Regions from separate parts of the Variovorax sp. LjRoot84 genome, predicted to be linked through region 1. Evidence: predicted binding sites of a transcription regulator. Region 1 holds the regulator's gene; the other holds the start of a gene.
What was found. Region 1 encodes FNR, which switches genes on or off when oxygen is low (the NO sensors DNR and NnrR bind a similar motif). Its sites were predicted from a motif close to TTGATNNNNATCAA; they were not measured.
Positions count from the first base shown of each region.

Region 2: oxc (oxalyl-CoA decarboxylase) is a predicted target of FNR. The motif match lies at 1,786-1,799, and genes of this name have one in related genera.

Region 1 is NZ_CAXUTE020000002.1:1,031,754-1,037,397, reverse strand. It holds gene ccoP (cytochrome-c oxidase, cbb3-type subunit III) at 1-76, shown strand, start outside; gene ccoG (cytochrome c oxidase accessory protein CcoG) at 84-1,523, shown strand; gene ACSQ9I_RS35635 (FixH family protein) at 1,544-1,819, shown strand; gene ACSQ9I_RS35630 (hypothetical protein) at 1,825-2,070, shown strand; gene fnr (fumarate/nitrate reduction transcriptional regulator Fnr) at 2,051-2,767, opposite strand; gene ACSQ9I_RS35620 (sulfite exporter TauE/SafE family protein) at 2,980-3,693, shown strand; gene ACSQ9I_RS35615 (hypothetical protein) at 3,717-4,313, shown strand; gene ACSQ9I_RS35610 (YgaP family membrane protein) at 4,864-5,079, opposite strand; gene ACSQ9I_RS35605 (bifunctional acetate--CoA ligase family protein/GNAT family N-acetyltransferase) at 5,149-5,644, opposite strand, start outside.
Region 2 is NZ_CAXUTE020000001.1:5,923,302-5,928,945, forward strand. It holds gene oxc (oxalyl-CoA decarboxylase) at 1-1,712, opposite strand, end outside; gene ACSQ9I_RS29215 (Crp/Fnr family transcriptional regulator) at 1,867-2,475, shown strand; gene ACSQ9I_RS29220 (IS5 family transposase) at 2,640-3,617, opposite strand; gene ACSQ9I_RS29225 (cytidylate kinase family protein) at 3,695-4,531, opposite strand; gene ACSQ9I_RS29230 (tripartite tricarboxylate transporter permease) at 4,550-5,644, opposite strand, start outside.

The sequences.
Region 1 (5,644 bases):
CCTGACCGAGGCCCAGATCCATGTGCTGGCCTCCTATGTCTGGGGCTTGTCGAACAAGCCTGCCGCTGCGCCCTAGGGCTGTCATGAAGGATGCCGCTTCCGCGTCGACCCCGGTGAGGCGCCGGGTGATCCCGATCGCCGCCGTTAAGGAAGGTGGCGGCCTGTTCGCCGCGCACCAGAAGGTCTATCCCCGCACGGTGCGCGGCGTCTTCGCGCGCTGGCGCTGGGCCATGGTGTTCCTGACGCAGCTCGTGTTCTACGGCCTGCCCTGGCTCGAGTGGGGGCAGCGCCAGGCGGTGCTGTTCGACCTGGGCGCGCGGCGCTTCTACATCCTCGGCCTGGTGCTGTACCCGCAGGATCTGATCTATCTGACGGGCCTGCTGGTGATCTCGGCGCTGTCGCTCTTCCTCTTCACCGCGGTGGCCGGGCGGTTGTGGTGCGGCTATGCCTGTCCGCAAACGGTCTACACCGAGATCTTCATGTGGGTCGAGCACAAGATCGAAGGCAACCGCATCGCGCGCATGCGCCTGGACGAAGGCGACCTCTCGCTCGAGAAGCTGGTCAAGAAGTGGTTCAAGCACATCGTGTGGCTCGGCATCGCGCTGTGGACCGGCTTCACCTTCGTCGGCTACTTCACGCCGATCCGCGAGCTGGGCCTGGAATTCCTGCAAACGCGCATGAGTTCGTGGGAGGTGTTCTGGGTCTTCTTCTACGGCTTTGCGACCTACGGCAATGCGGGTTTCATGCGCGAGCAGGTCTGCATGTACATGTGTCCCTATGCGCGCTTCCAGAGCGCCATGTTCGATCGCGACACGCTGATCGTGAGCTACGACAGCGAGCGCGGCGAACCCCGCGGGGTGCGTTCCAAGAGCAGCAATGCCCGCGCTCAGGGGCTTGGCGACTGCATCGACTGTTCGTTGTGCGTGCAGGTCTGCCCGACCGGCATCGACATACGCAAGGGGCTGCAGTATGAGTGCATCGGCTGCGGGCTCTGTGTGGACGCCTGCAACACCGTGATGGACAAGATGGCCACACCGCGAGGTCTGATCCGCTACGCGACCCAGAACGGCATGGCCGGCCATTGGACGCCGAGGCAGGTGTTGCGCCGCGTGCTGCGCCCACGGGTGCTGATCTACACGGGCTTGCTCGCTGCGCTGACGATGGGCGTGCTGGCGAGCCTGGTCGTGCGCATGCCGCTGAAGGTCGACGTGGTGCGCGACCGGGCTTCGCTCGCGCGCATCGTCGAGGGCGGTCAACTCGAGAACGTCTATCGCCTGCAGATCATGAACGCGACCGAGCAGGTGCAGCGCTACCGCATCGAAGCCAGGGGGCTGGAAGGCTTGAGCGTGTCGCCGCCTGATCCGGTCGAGGTCGGTTCTGCGCAGTCGCGCTGGGTCGCGGTGCGCCTGCAGCTCCCCTACGGCAGCGCCACCGCGGGTTCCCACGTCGTGCACTTCGACGTGCGCTCGGCCGACGGCAGCGCGCAGGTGTCGGAGAAGGCGACCTTCCTGGTGCCTCGTTGAGTTGGCAAAGAGGAGACAAGATGGACGATCATGCGATGACTTCCCCGAAGAGCGAACCCTGGTGGCAGTTCCCGCTGCTGTGGATGGTGATGGCCGGGCCCGCGGTGGTCGTCGTCGCCAGCTTCGTGACGCTCTGGCTCGCCCTGCGCACGCCCGATCCGGTGGTGGCGCCGGACTACTACCACCAGGGTATCGAGATCAACAAGCATCTGGTCGAAAAGAAACTGATGCCCGCGCTGGCGGGCCGCAATCATGCGGCAACGCCTGATGCCGACCTGCCCGCACCCAGGCGCTGATGGTCATGAAGACGCGCAACTGGATGTCGATTCTCTGGCCCGCCTTTCTGCTGGCGAGCGCGGCCGAACTGCTGGTTTTTGCGCTGGTCGACCCCGGCGACCTCCACTGGCGCGGCGAGGCCGTCGGCCTGTCGCGCCAGGCGGTCTATGCGGCCGGCTTCTTCGCCTTCTGGCTGCTGGCGATAGGGTCGAGCGCGCTGACGCTGCTTTTGACCAGGCCGGCCTCCGAGATCAACAACCGGGAGGATTGACGATGCGCCGGAGCGCCTCGGCGTCGACGATGCGAAGATTGCGCTTCTCCACCTCGACGATCCCATCCTCCATGAACTTGGAGAGCGTTCGGCTCACGGTTTCGAGGGTGAGTCCGAGGTAGCTGCCGATCTCCTCGCGGGTCATGCGCAGCACGAACTCGGAGCGCGAGAAACCGCGCGCGTGCAGGCGCTGCACGAGGTTGAGCAGAAAGGCCGCGAGGCGTTCCTCGGCCCGCATGCTTCCCAGCAGCAGCATCACCCCGTGCTCGCGCACGATCTCGCGGCTCATGATCTGATGCACGTGGCGCTGCAGCGCCGAGACCTCGCGCGACAGTTCCTCGATTCGGTGAAAGGGCATCACGCAGACCTCGGCATCCTCGAGCGCGACCGCGTCGCAGGTGTGCTGGTTGTTGACGATGCCATCGAGGCCGATGATTTCGCCGGCCATCTGGAAACCGGTGACCTGGTCGCGCCCATCCTCGGTCGCCACGCGGGTCTTGAAGACACCGGTGCGGATCGCATAGAGCGAGGTGAAGGGCTCGCCGTTGCGAAAGAGCGTCTCGCGGCGTCGGACCTTGCGCCGCGTGGCCACGATCTCGTCGATGCGTTTCAATTCGCTCGGCTCCAGCCCCGCGGGCATGCACAGCTCGCGCAGGGTGCAACTGGAGCAGGCGACCTTGATGTGTTCGGCTTTCATGGAGGGCGTCGAGGGTTGCAGTGATTCTGTGACGCGGTGCGCCGCCCAGGCTTGATGCACATCAAGGATGACGGGTCGACCTGCCCGCATAGTGGGTCATTGCTTGCCAGACCCACCGCCGCAATGAACACATCTCTCGCCCTCGCCCCTGCCGATTCATCTCGCGTCCCGGCCGAGCACAACCGCACGCGCTTCTCGCGCATCGTCTGATCATGCAGACTGCGCTCGCCAGCACTGCGCTCCTGATGGGATTGGTCGGCGGGCCCCATTGCGTCGCGATGTGCGGTGCTGCCTGTGCCGGCGTGATCCGTATCGTGCGCGTGCCGGTGGATGGTGGTGTGGCGCCGCTTTCGGCGAGCCCTCCGGCTGTTTCCGCATCCGTCGCCTTCCATGCGGCCCGTATCGCAGGCTATACGGCTGCCGGGGCGGCCGCCGCAGCGGCGATGCAGAGCCTCGGGTTCGCAAGCGAACAGGTCGCGGCGTTGCGCCCTCTGTGGGTGCTGCTTCATGTGTTCGTGCTCGCCTGGGGCCTGGTGCTCGCCGCACTCGGGCGACAGCCACTCTGGGCGCACCGTATCGGGCGCGCGCTCGCTACGCGCCTGCGGCCGCTCACCGGTTCGATGGCCGGCGTGCTCGCGACGGGTGCGCTCTGGGTCTCCATGCCTTGCGGTCTGTTGTATTCCGCGCTGATGCTTGCCGGGCTGGCCAACGGACCGGCGCAAGGCGCACTGACGATGGCCCTCTTTGCCGTGGGCAGTGGCGTGTCGCTGGTTCTGGCCCCTTGGCTGTGGCAGCGCTTGCGTTCAGGCGCCAGCATTGCGCGCAAGGAATGGGGAACCCGGCTTGCCGGCGGCCTGCTTGCGGCAGTGGCAATTCCGGCACTGTGGATCGACCTGAGTCATCAGATCGACATATGGTGCCGCTGAAGGGAGACACCATGAGACGCACCATGATCGCGCTGATCGGACTTTCGGCCGTCTGCGCCGCGCTCATGAGCCCTTGCGCTGCCCAGCAGCGCCCCGCGCAGCCAGACCTTCAGATGCAGGGCATGGCCGCCCATGACGTTGCATATCAGGCGGCTCTCGATGCAGCCTCGGCCACGCGAAACGCGTCCAAGGACGCCGCTGCGGCGTTGCTCAAGGCAAGAAGGTATGCAGCTCGGCCCTCTGATCGCCGCGTGAAGGCGGCCGGCGAAGCGGCACGAAAGACCGGGCTGTCCGCCCATCGCGCTTGGCAAAGGGCGCTTGTTGCAGCCGATCGCGCGACGAGCCAAAGCAAGACAGCGGCCGAGCATGCGGCGCAGGCGAGCGAGCAAGCCTCTGTCGCCTGGAATCGGGCGCTCGAGCAGATCGAGGCGGCGTCCGACCAGTTCGCTGGGGCGAGCACGGCGCAAGCCAAGAGCGCCGCGAGCGCTGTCTACGAAGATCTCCGGACAGCGCGCGATGCCTTGCGCATGGCAGCAAAGGCGAGCCACGAGGCCGCTGAGGAATCATGGCGGGCGAAAAGGCGGGCGCTGAGCGGAGAGACAGCTTCGGCCGCGCCTTAGCGCCGGGTTAGCCTTCAATGGAGCACAAACCAGACGGCAGCGGCCCATGCGCATGCGAGGTTGGCAAACAGGCCGGCGGCGATACGCAGCGCGAAGCTGAACCCCCCGCGATGGCGGCCAGGGTACATCGGGTCACCGTGTTGGCGCTGACCGCGACCAAGGCGCCGCGCACGAAGTGATGGTCGGCAAGCGCCCGCCTATGCTGCGACGGCGAAGGTGCGCAGGTCTGCGGCGGCGCGACGATCACCGTCGCCCTTGCGACCCCTTGCGACGTTCGCGCTCGAAGCCGAGCAGGAGCCCGATGCCCAACGCCACGGCCAGGCCGACGACCGCGCCTGACCGGGCGAGTTGCTCATACCTTCAGTGTCGCTTGAAGCTGCGCGTTCGCCGAGCCGCCGGCGCGCCAGGGATATCGCGAAGCATCAATCCAGGGTGATCCAGGCAATCAGCGCCTGGAGGGCGAGCCACAGCAGCGCCGCGCCGAGCAGCACCAAGACCGCGACGATCATCCACATGGCAGATCTCCAAAGGCGCCTCGATGGGCCGACATTCACGGTCGTCCTGGCCGGCCTCGAGGGCTGTCGCTGGCACAGGTGCTGACGCCGAGCAGCGCGTAGGCGGGGCAGGCGCCGGAGAGGCCTGTCAGCAGGGGCACGATGCCCAGATATCCCCATGGCCCGATCGTCCCGGCAGCCGACAGGCCGATGAGCGCGGCACCCGCCGTGATGCGCAGCAGGCGATCGGCAGCTCCAACATTCCGCTTCATTGCGCACGCTCCTTGTGGCTTCAATGCATCCATCGTGCGCCAGACATGGGCGGGCGTCCTTGCGATGGATCAAGGGGTGATGATCGGACTGTTCAATGCCTTGACCACGCGCCGCACGCCCGAATCGGGCGGTTCCGCCGGATCGGCCTCGAAGCCCATGGCGCGCGCCAGGTTCAGCATCCGCGTGTTCTCGCGCAGGATGATGCCCACGAGACGGCCGATTTCGCGGCTCCTGGCGTGCTCGATCATTTGCGCGAACAGCAGCTTGCCGAGCCCGGCGCCCTTGAGATCGGAGCGCACGATGATGGCGAACTCGGCCTCCACCCGGTCGGGATCGCTCACGGTACGGGCCACGCCCAGCGTCTCGGGTGCGCCCTGCGCGTCGGAGCCTTCGGCAATGAAGGCCATCTCACGGTCGTAGTCGATCTGGGTGAGGCGGGCGAGCTCGCTGCGCGGCAGCTCACGCCTTGTCTGGAAGATCCGCATGCGAATGTCTTCCGGGTCGAGTTGCTCCAGAAAGCGCCGGTGCTGCGCCTCGTCCTCGGGGCGGATCGGCCGCAGCGTG
Region 2 (5,644 bases), on a different contig from region 1:
GCGTTGATCAGGGTCGGCCGGCCGGAGGCGACGGCCTCGGCGAGGGCCTTTTCCAGCTCGTCGGCGGTGGTGGCGTTGACGCCGACGCCGCCGAAGGCCTCGATCAGCTTGTCGTAGCGCGCGTTCTTGACGAACACGGTCGGCGCCACGTCGGGCGTGCCGCTCACGTTCACGTCGGTGCCGCGGTAGACGCCGTTGTTGTTGAAGACGACGATGCAGATGGGCAGGTTGTAGCGGCAGATGGTCTCGACTTCCATGCCGCTGAAGCCGAAGGCGCTGTCGCCTTCGATCGCGATCACCGGCTTGCCGGTGACCACGGCCGCGGCGACCGCGAAGCCCATGCCGATGCCCATGATCCCCCAGGTGCCCACGTCGAGGCGCTTGCGCGGCTCGTACATGTCGACGATGCTGCGCGCGAAGTCCAGCGTGTTGGCGCCTTCGTTGACGACGATGGCATCGGGCCGCGCCTTCACCTGATCGCGGATCACGCTGAGCGCGCTGTGGAAGTTCATCGGTGAGGGCCGGGCAGCCAGCGTGGCGGCCATCTTCGACAGATTCTTGTCCTTGCGCTCGGCGATGGCGCCGGTCCAGTCGGCCGGCGGCTTGGCCCACTTGGCGTCGACGCCGGCCAGGAGCGCCGCCACGCAGGAGCCGATGTCGCCGATCACCGGCGCGGCGATCGCGACGTTGCTGTCGATCTCGGTCGGCGCGATGTCGATCTGGATGAACTGCTTGGCACCCTTCTCCTGGGCCCAGGTCTTGCCCTTGCCGTGCGACAGCAGCCAGTTGAGGCGCGCGCCGACCAGCATCACGACGTCGGCTTCCTGCAGCACATAGGAACGCGCGGCCGCGGCCGACTGCACATGGGTGTCGGGCAGGAGGCCCTTGGCCATCGACATCGGCAGGTAGGGGATGCCGGTCTTCTCGATCAGTGCCCGGATGTCGGCGTCGGCCTGCGCATAGGCTGCGCCCTTCCCCAGCAGGATCAGCGGTTTCTTGGCACTCTTGAGCAGGTCGAGCGCGCGCTTCACCGCGTCGGGTGCCGGAATCTGGCGCGGCGCCGGATCGACCACCTTGATCAGCGATTTCTTGCCGGCAGCCGCGTCCATGGTCTGGGCGAACAGCTTGGCCGGCAGGTCGAGGTACACGCCGCCCGGGCGGCCCGACAGGGCCGAGCGGATCGCCCGCGCGATGCCGACGCCGATGTCCTCGGCATGGAGCACGCGGAAGGCCGCCTTGCACAGCGGCTTGGCGATCGCGAGCTGGTCCATCTCCTCGTAATCGCCCTGCTGCAGGTCGACGATCTCGCGCTCGCTCGAGCCGCTGATCAGGATCATCGGGAAGCAGTTGGTGGTGGCGTTGGCCAGCGCGGTCAGGCCGTTGAGGAAGCCGGGCGCCGACACCGTCAGGCAGATGCCGGGCTTCTGCGTCAGGAAGCCGGCGGCCGCGGCCGCGTTGCCGGCGTGCTGCTCGTGACGGAACGAGATCACGCGCATGCCTTCGGCCTGCGCCATGCGCGTGAGGTCGGTGATCGGGATGCCGGGCAGGCCGAAGATGGTGTCGATGTCGTTCAGCTTCAGCGCGTCGATCACCAGGTGGAAGCCATCGGTTGTTTCGCGGGCCGGCGCGTCGTCGGTCATGTTCTTGAGGGCGCGCTGGAGCGTGTCGTCGGCCGTCAGGGCTGCCTGTTTGTCTGTGCTAACTGAAGACATGTCTCTCCTTTTGCTTTGGATGAATGGCCGGGGGCCGAGCCAAGACTATGATTCGGGCCCAGGCTTTCAGCTGTTGACCGCGGTCAACTTTCCGGAAAACGTTCGCCGTACCGATGAACCGGCGGTTGTTGCGAAATCGAGCAAGACGGGAACCATGACGTTGTTGGAAAACCACCCGGAAAAAAACATCATCCGAGCCCAGCTCCGGCAAAACATCCTTCTCAAGGACCTGAGCGAGAGCGACCGCGCCGAACTGGAAACCCATCTCGCCGTCGTGGACGGCAACAAAGGCGACTTCCTGCTGCACCAGGGCGTGCGCGAGATGGAGCAGTACTTCATCCTCGACGGCATCCTCAAGCGGGTGGTGAGCAATCCGGAGGGCAAGGAAATGATCCTGCGCTTCGCCGACGAGAACGACATGGAGACCAGCTATGCCGCGCTGCGGCTGGGCACGCCCACGCCGTACGGCATCGTGTGCGTGACCAAGGCGCGCGTGGCCAGCCTGCCGCTGAAGGAATGGATCGCGTTCCTGAACCGGCATGCGCAAGCCAAGGAGCTGTTCGAGTTCAGCGTCATGCGCGGGATGAGCGAGATCATGGCGCACACCATCACGCTGCACCTGCTGGACGCGCCCGGCCGCGTGCACCGCTTCATGCGCAAGCATCCGGAGCTGGTGGATCGCATTCCGAGCAAGGAACTGGCCTCCTATCTCAATCTCTCCGCGGAAACCCTGAGCCGCCTGAAAAAGCGCGGAAAGATCTAAGGCAAGGCTGATCAAGCCACCGTTTTTGCTGAACAGTGGTGCTGATTTGTCGGCGACGTGAATTCCCTCGATTTCACTGGGATCTGACCCGCTGTGGGGCGGATTTCTTCACAAATCAGGTTGTCCGGACCCTGACACCGGGCCATTGGCCCACTCCTGGTTCGCTATGCACGCATTTGTGCCAACAGTGGTCCCCTCGCGAGATAGATGTTGGCCATCGCCAGCGTCACAAACGCCCGGGTCGCGTTCTTGGCCAGTCCGCGATACCGAACCTTGTCGAAGCCCCACAACCGCTTGACCACCGCGAAGACATGTTCGACCCGGGCGCGAATCCTGGACTTGTTGCGGTTCTTCGCCTTCTTCACCTCATCGACTTCGCCCCCCGCCTTGCGCGTGCGCTGGTTGGTGAAGTCCAGCGCGTTCGGTGCCTTGCCTCGAATCAGGTCCTTCTGACTGGCATACGCACTGTCCCCATAGACGCGGCGTTCGTTGCCGTGCAGCAGGTCAGGCAGTGGATGCTTGTCGTGCACGTTGGCGGCGGTCACCACGGCGCTGTGCACCAGCCCGCTCTGGCTGTCCACGCCGACGTGCAGCTTCATGCCGAAATGCCATTGCCTTCCCTTGCGCGTCTGGTGCATCTCGGGGTCTCGCGCCTTGTCTGCGTTCTTGGTCGAGCTCGGTGCGCCAATCAGCGTAGCGTCGACGATGGTCCCGGTCTTTATTTGGAAGCCACTGGACTGCAGCACCTTGCCGACCTCGGCAAACAGCTTCTTGCCCAGGTCATGCTTGTCCAGCAGATGCCGAAACTTCAGCACCGTGGTCTCGTCGGGCACCCGCTCGACGCCCAGGTCGATGCCGACGAAGCGGCGCAGGGTGGCAATGTCATACAACGCCTCCTCGACCGCGTTGTCGGCCAGATTGAACCAGTGCTGCAGCAGGTGGATGCGCAGCATGCGCTCCAGTCCGATCGGAGGGCGCCCATTGCCGGCCTTGGGATAGTGCGGCTCGATCACTGCGCACAACGCAGCCCACGGAACGATGGCGTTCATCGCGTCCAGAAAGTCCTCGCGCTTGGTGCGGCGGCGAAATCGTTCGAATCCCGCACCCTGGTCCGCCGCCATCGCCAATGTCTGCTGCTTCATCTTCGGCACTCACGCTATGACTATGCCTCCAACACAGCAATCCCCGCGCCAGGGGACTTGATCAGTCTTGCCCTAACTCAGGTCTGCTTGGACGAGGCGAACAGCCGCGAGCTGGTCATCAGCCTCAGCTGGTTGTCCACGCTGTGCACGCCGGCCACCGCGGCAGCGACGCTTTCGGTCTGCTCCCGTTCCTCGTTGTCGAGCACGATCCCGCGCAGCGCGACCTGCCCTTGCCTGGCGTTGATCGTGATGTTGATGTCGCGCGTCGCCGCATGCTCTTTCAACGCAGCCCGCACGCGCGCCTCCAGCGCCATGTTGGCGAGCATGGCGCGCGATTCGGGCGTCTCGGCGAACTCCGGCCGGCTCGCCAACAGGCGAATCTGCTCCACGCAGCTCTCGACCGACACGCGGTCCGTGTTGAGCACCAGGTCGTAGAGCACCGGGTCGCCCCAGGTGACGCCGAACTGGTCGTTCATGCGCGAGGCATGCGCCTGGTCGCTGCGGCGCAGCTCGGCTTCCGCGAATTCGACATCGTCGGTGCCCAGATGGCCCATCAGCCACTCGACCCTCTTCTTGAACGAGCGCGTGATGCGCACGCACACCACGTGCGGCACGGGGCGCAGCAGGCAGGTGGCGCCCCAGCCGCGCAGCACGACATTGCCGCGGTCGGCCAGCGCGAACAGTTCTTCCGCGGTGTAGAGGGCGACGCTGCGCCGGTCGGTGGTGAGCCGCTCCACCAGCCCCGCCTTGCCGTCGCGCAGGCGGCCGATCAGGCTGGTGGACACCTGCGCCCGGTCGGCCACGCGCTCGATGGCCTCGTGGCGCATGACGGCCAGGCCGAGCGACTCGGCGAGCCGCAGCGACACATCCTTGGCGAGGGAACCCATTTCCTGGGTCATTGCGATGACGGGCATGTGGCCTCCTCTGCGCTTTCAGTCCACCGGCCGCTCGACGGCGAACTCGTCAGACTTTTTTGGCTTGATCAACGCCATCACTTTCGAGATGAGCGGCCAGAACAGCATGGTCAGCGCCAGCGTGGTGATGCCACCGACCAGCGGGTTCGACCACATGATCATGACGTCGCCCTGCGAGACCAGCATGGCCTGGCGGAACGAGTCTTCGGCCTTGTCGCCGAGCACCAGCGCGAGCACCAGCGGCGCCAGCGGGAAGTCGAGCTTCTTGAAGATGTAGCCCACCACGCCGAAGCCGAGCATGAACCAGATGTCGAGCATCGCGTTGTGCACGGTGTAGGCGCCGATCGCGCAGATCACGATGATCACCGGCGCGATGATCGAGAACGGAATGCGCAGGATCGAGGCGAACAGCGGCACCGTGCTCAGCACCACGATGAGGCCGACGATGTTGCCGAGGTACATGCTGGCGATCAGGCCCCAGACGAAGTCCTTCTGTTCGACGAACAAGAGCGGACCCGGCTGCAGGCCCCAGATCAGCAGGCCGCCCAACAGCACCGCAGCGGTCGGCGAGCCAGGAATGCCCAGCGCCAGCATCGGCAGCAGCGCACTGGTGCCGGCGGCGTGCGCGGCGGTCTCGGGCGCCACGACGCCTTCCATTTCGCCGGTGCCGAACTTGGTGCCGTTCTTCGACATCTTCTTGGCCAGGCCATAGCTCATGAACGAGGCCGGCGTGGCGCCGCCAGGCGTGATGCCCATCCAGATGCCGATCAGCGAGCTGCGCAGCGAGGTCACCCAGTACTGCGGCAGTTGCTTCCAGGTCTGCAACACCACCTTGGGATCGATCTTCGCGCTCTTGCCGGAGAACTTGAGGCCTTCCTCCATCGACAGCAGGATCTCGCCGATGCCGAACAGGCCGATGACCGCGATCAGGAAGTCGAAGCCGCGCATCAGCTCGGGCTGCCCGAAGGTGAGGCGCAGCTGGCCGGTCACGGTGTCCATGCCGACGCTGGCCAGCGCGAAGCCGAGCGCCATCGACGCCAGGATCTTGAAGGGTGAGCCCTTGCCCATGCCGACGAAGCTGCAGAAGGTCAACAGGTACACCGCAAAGAATTC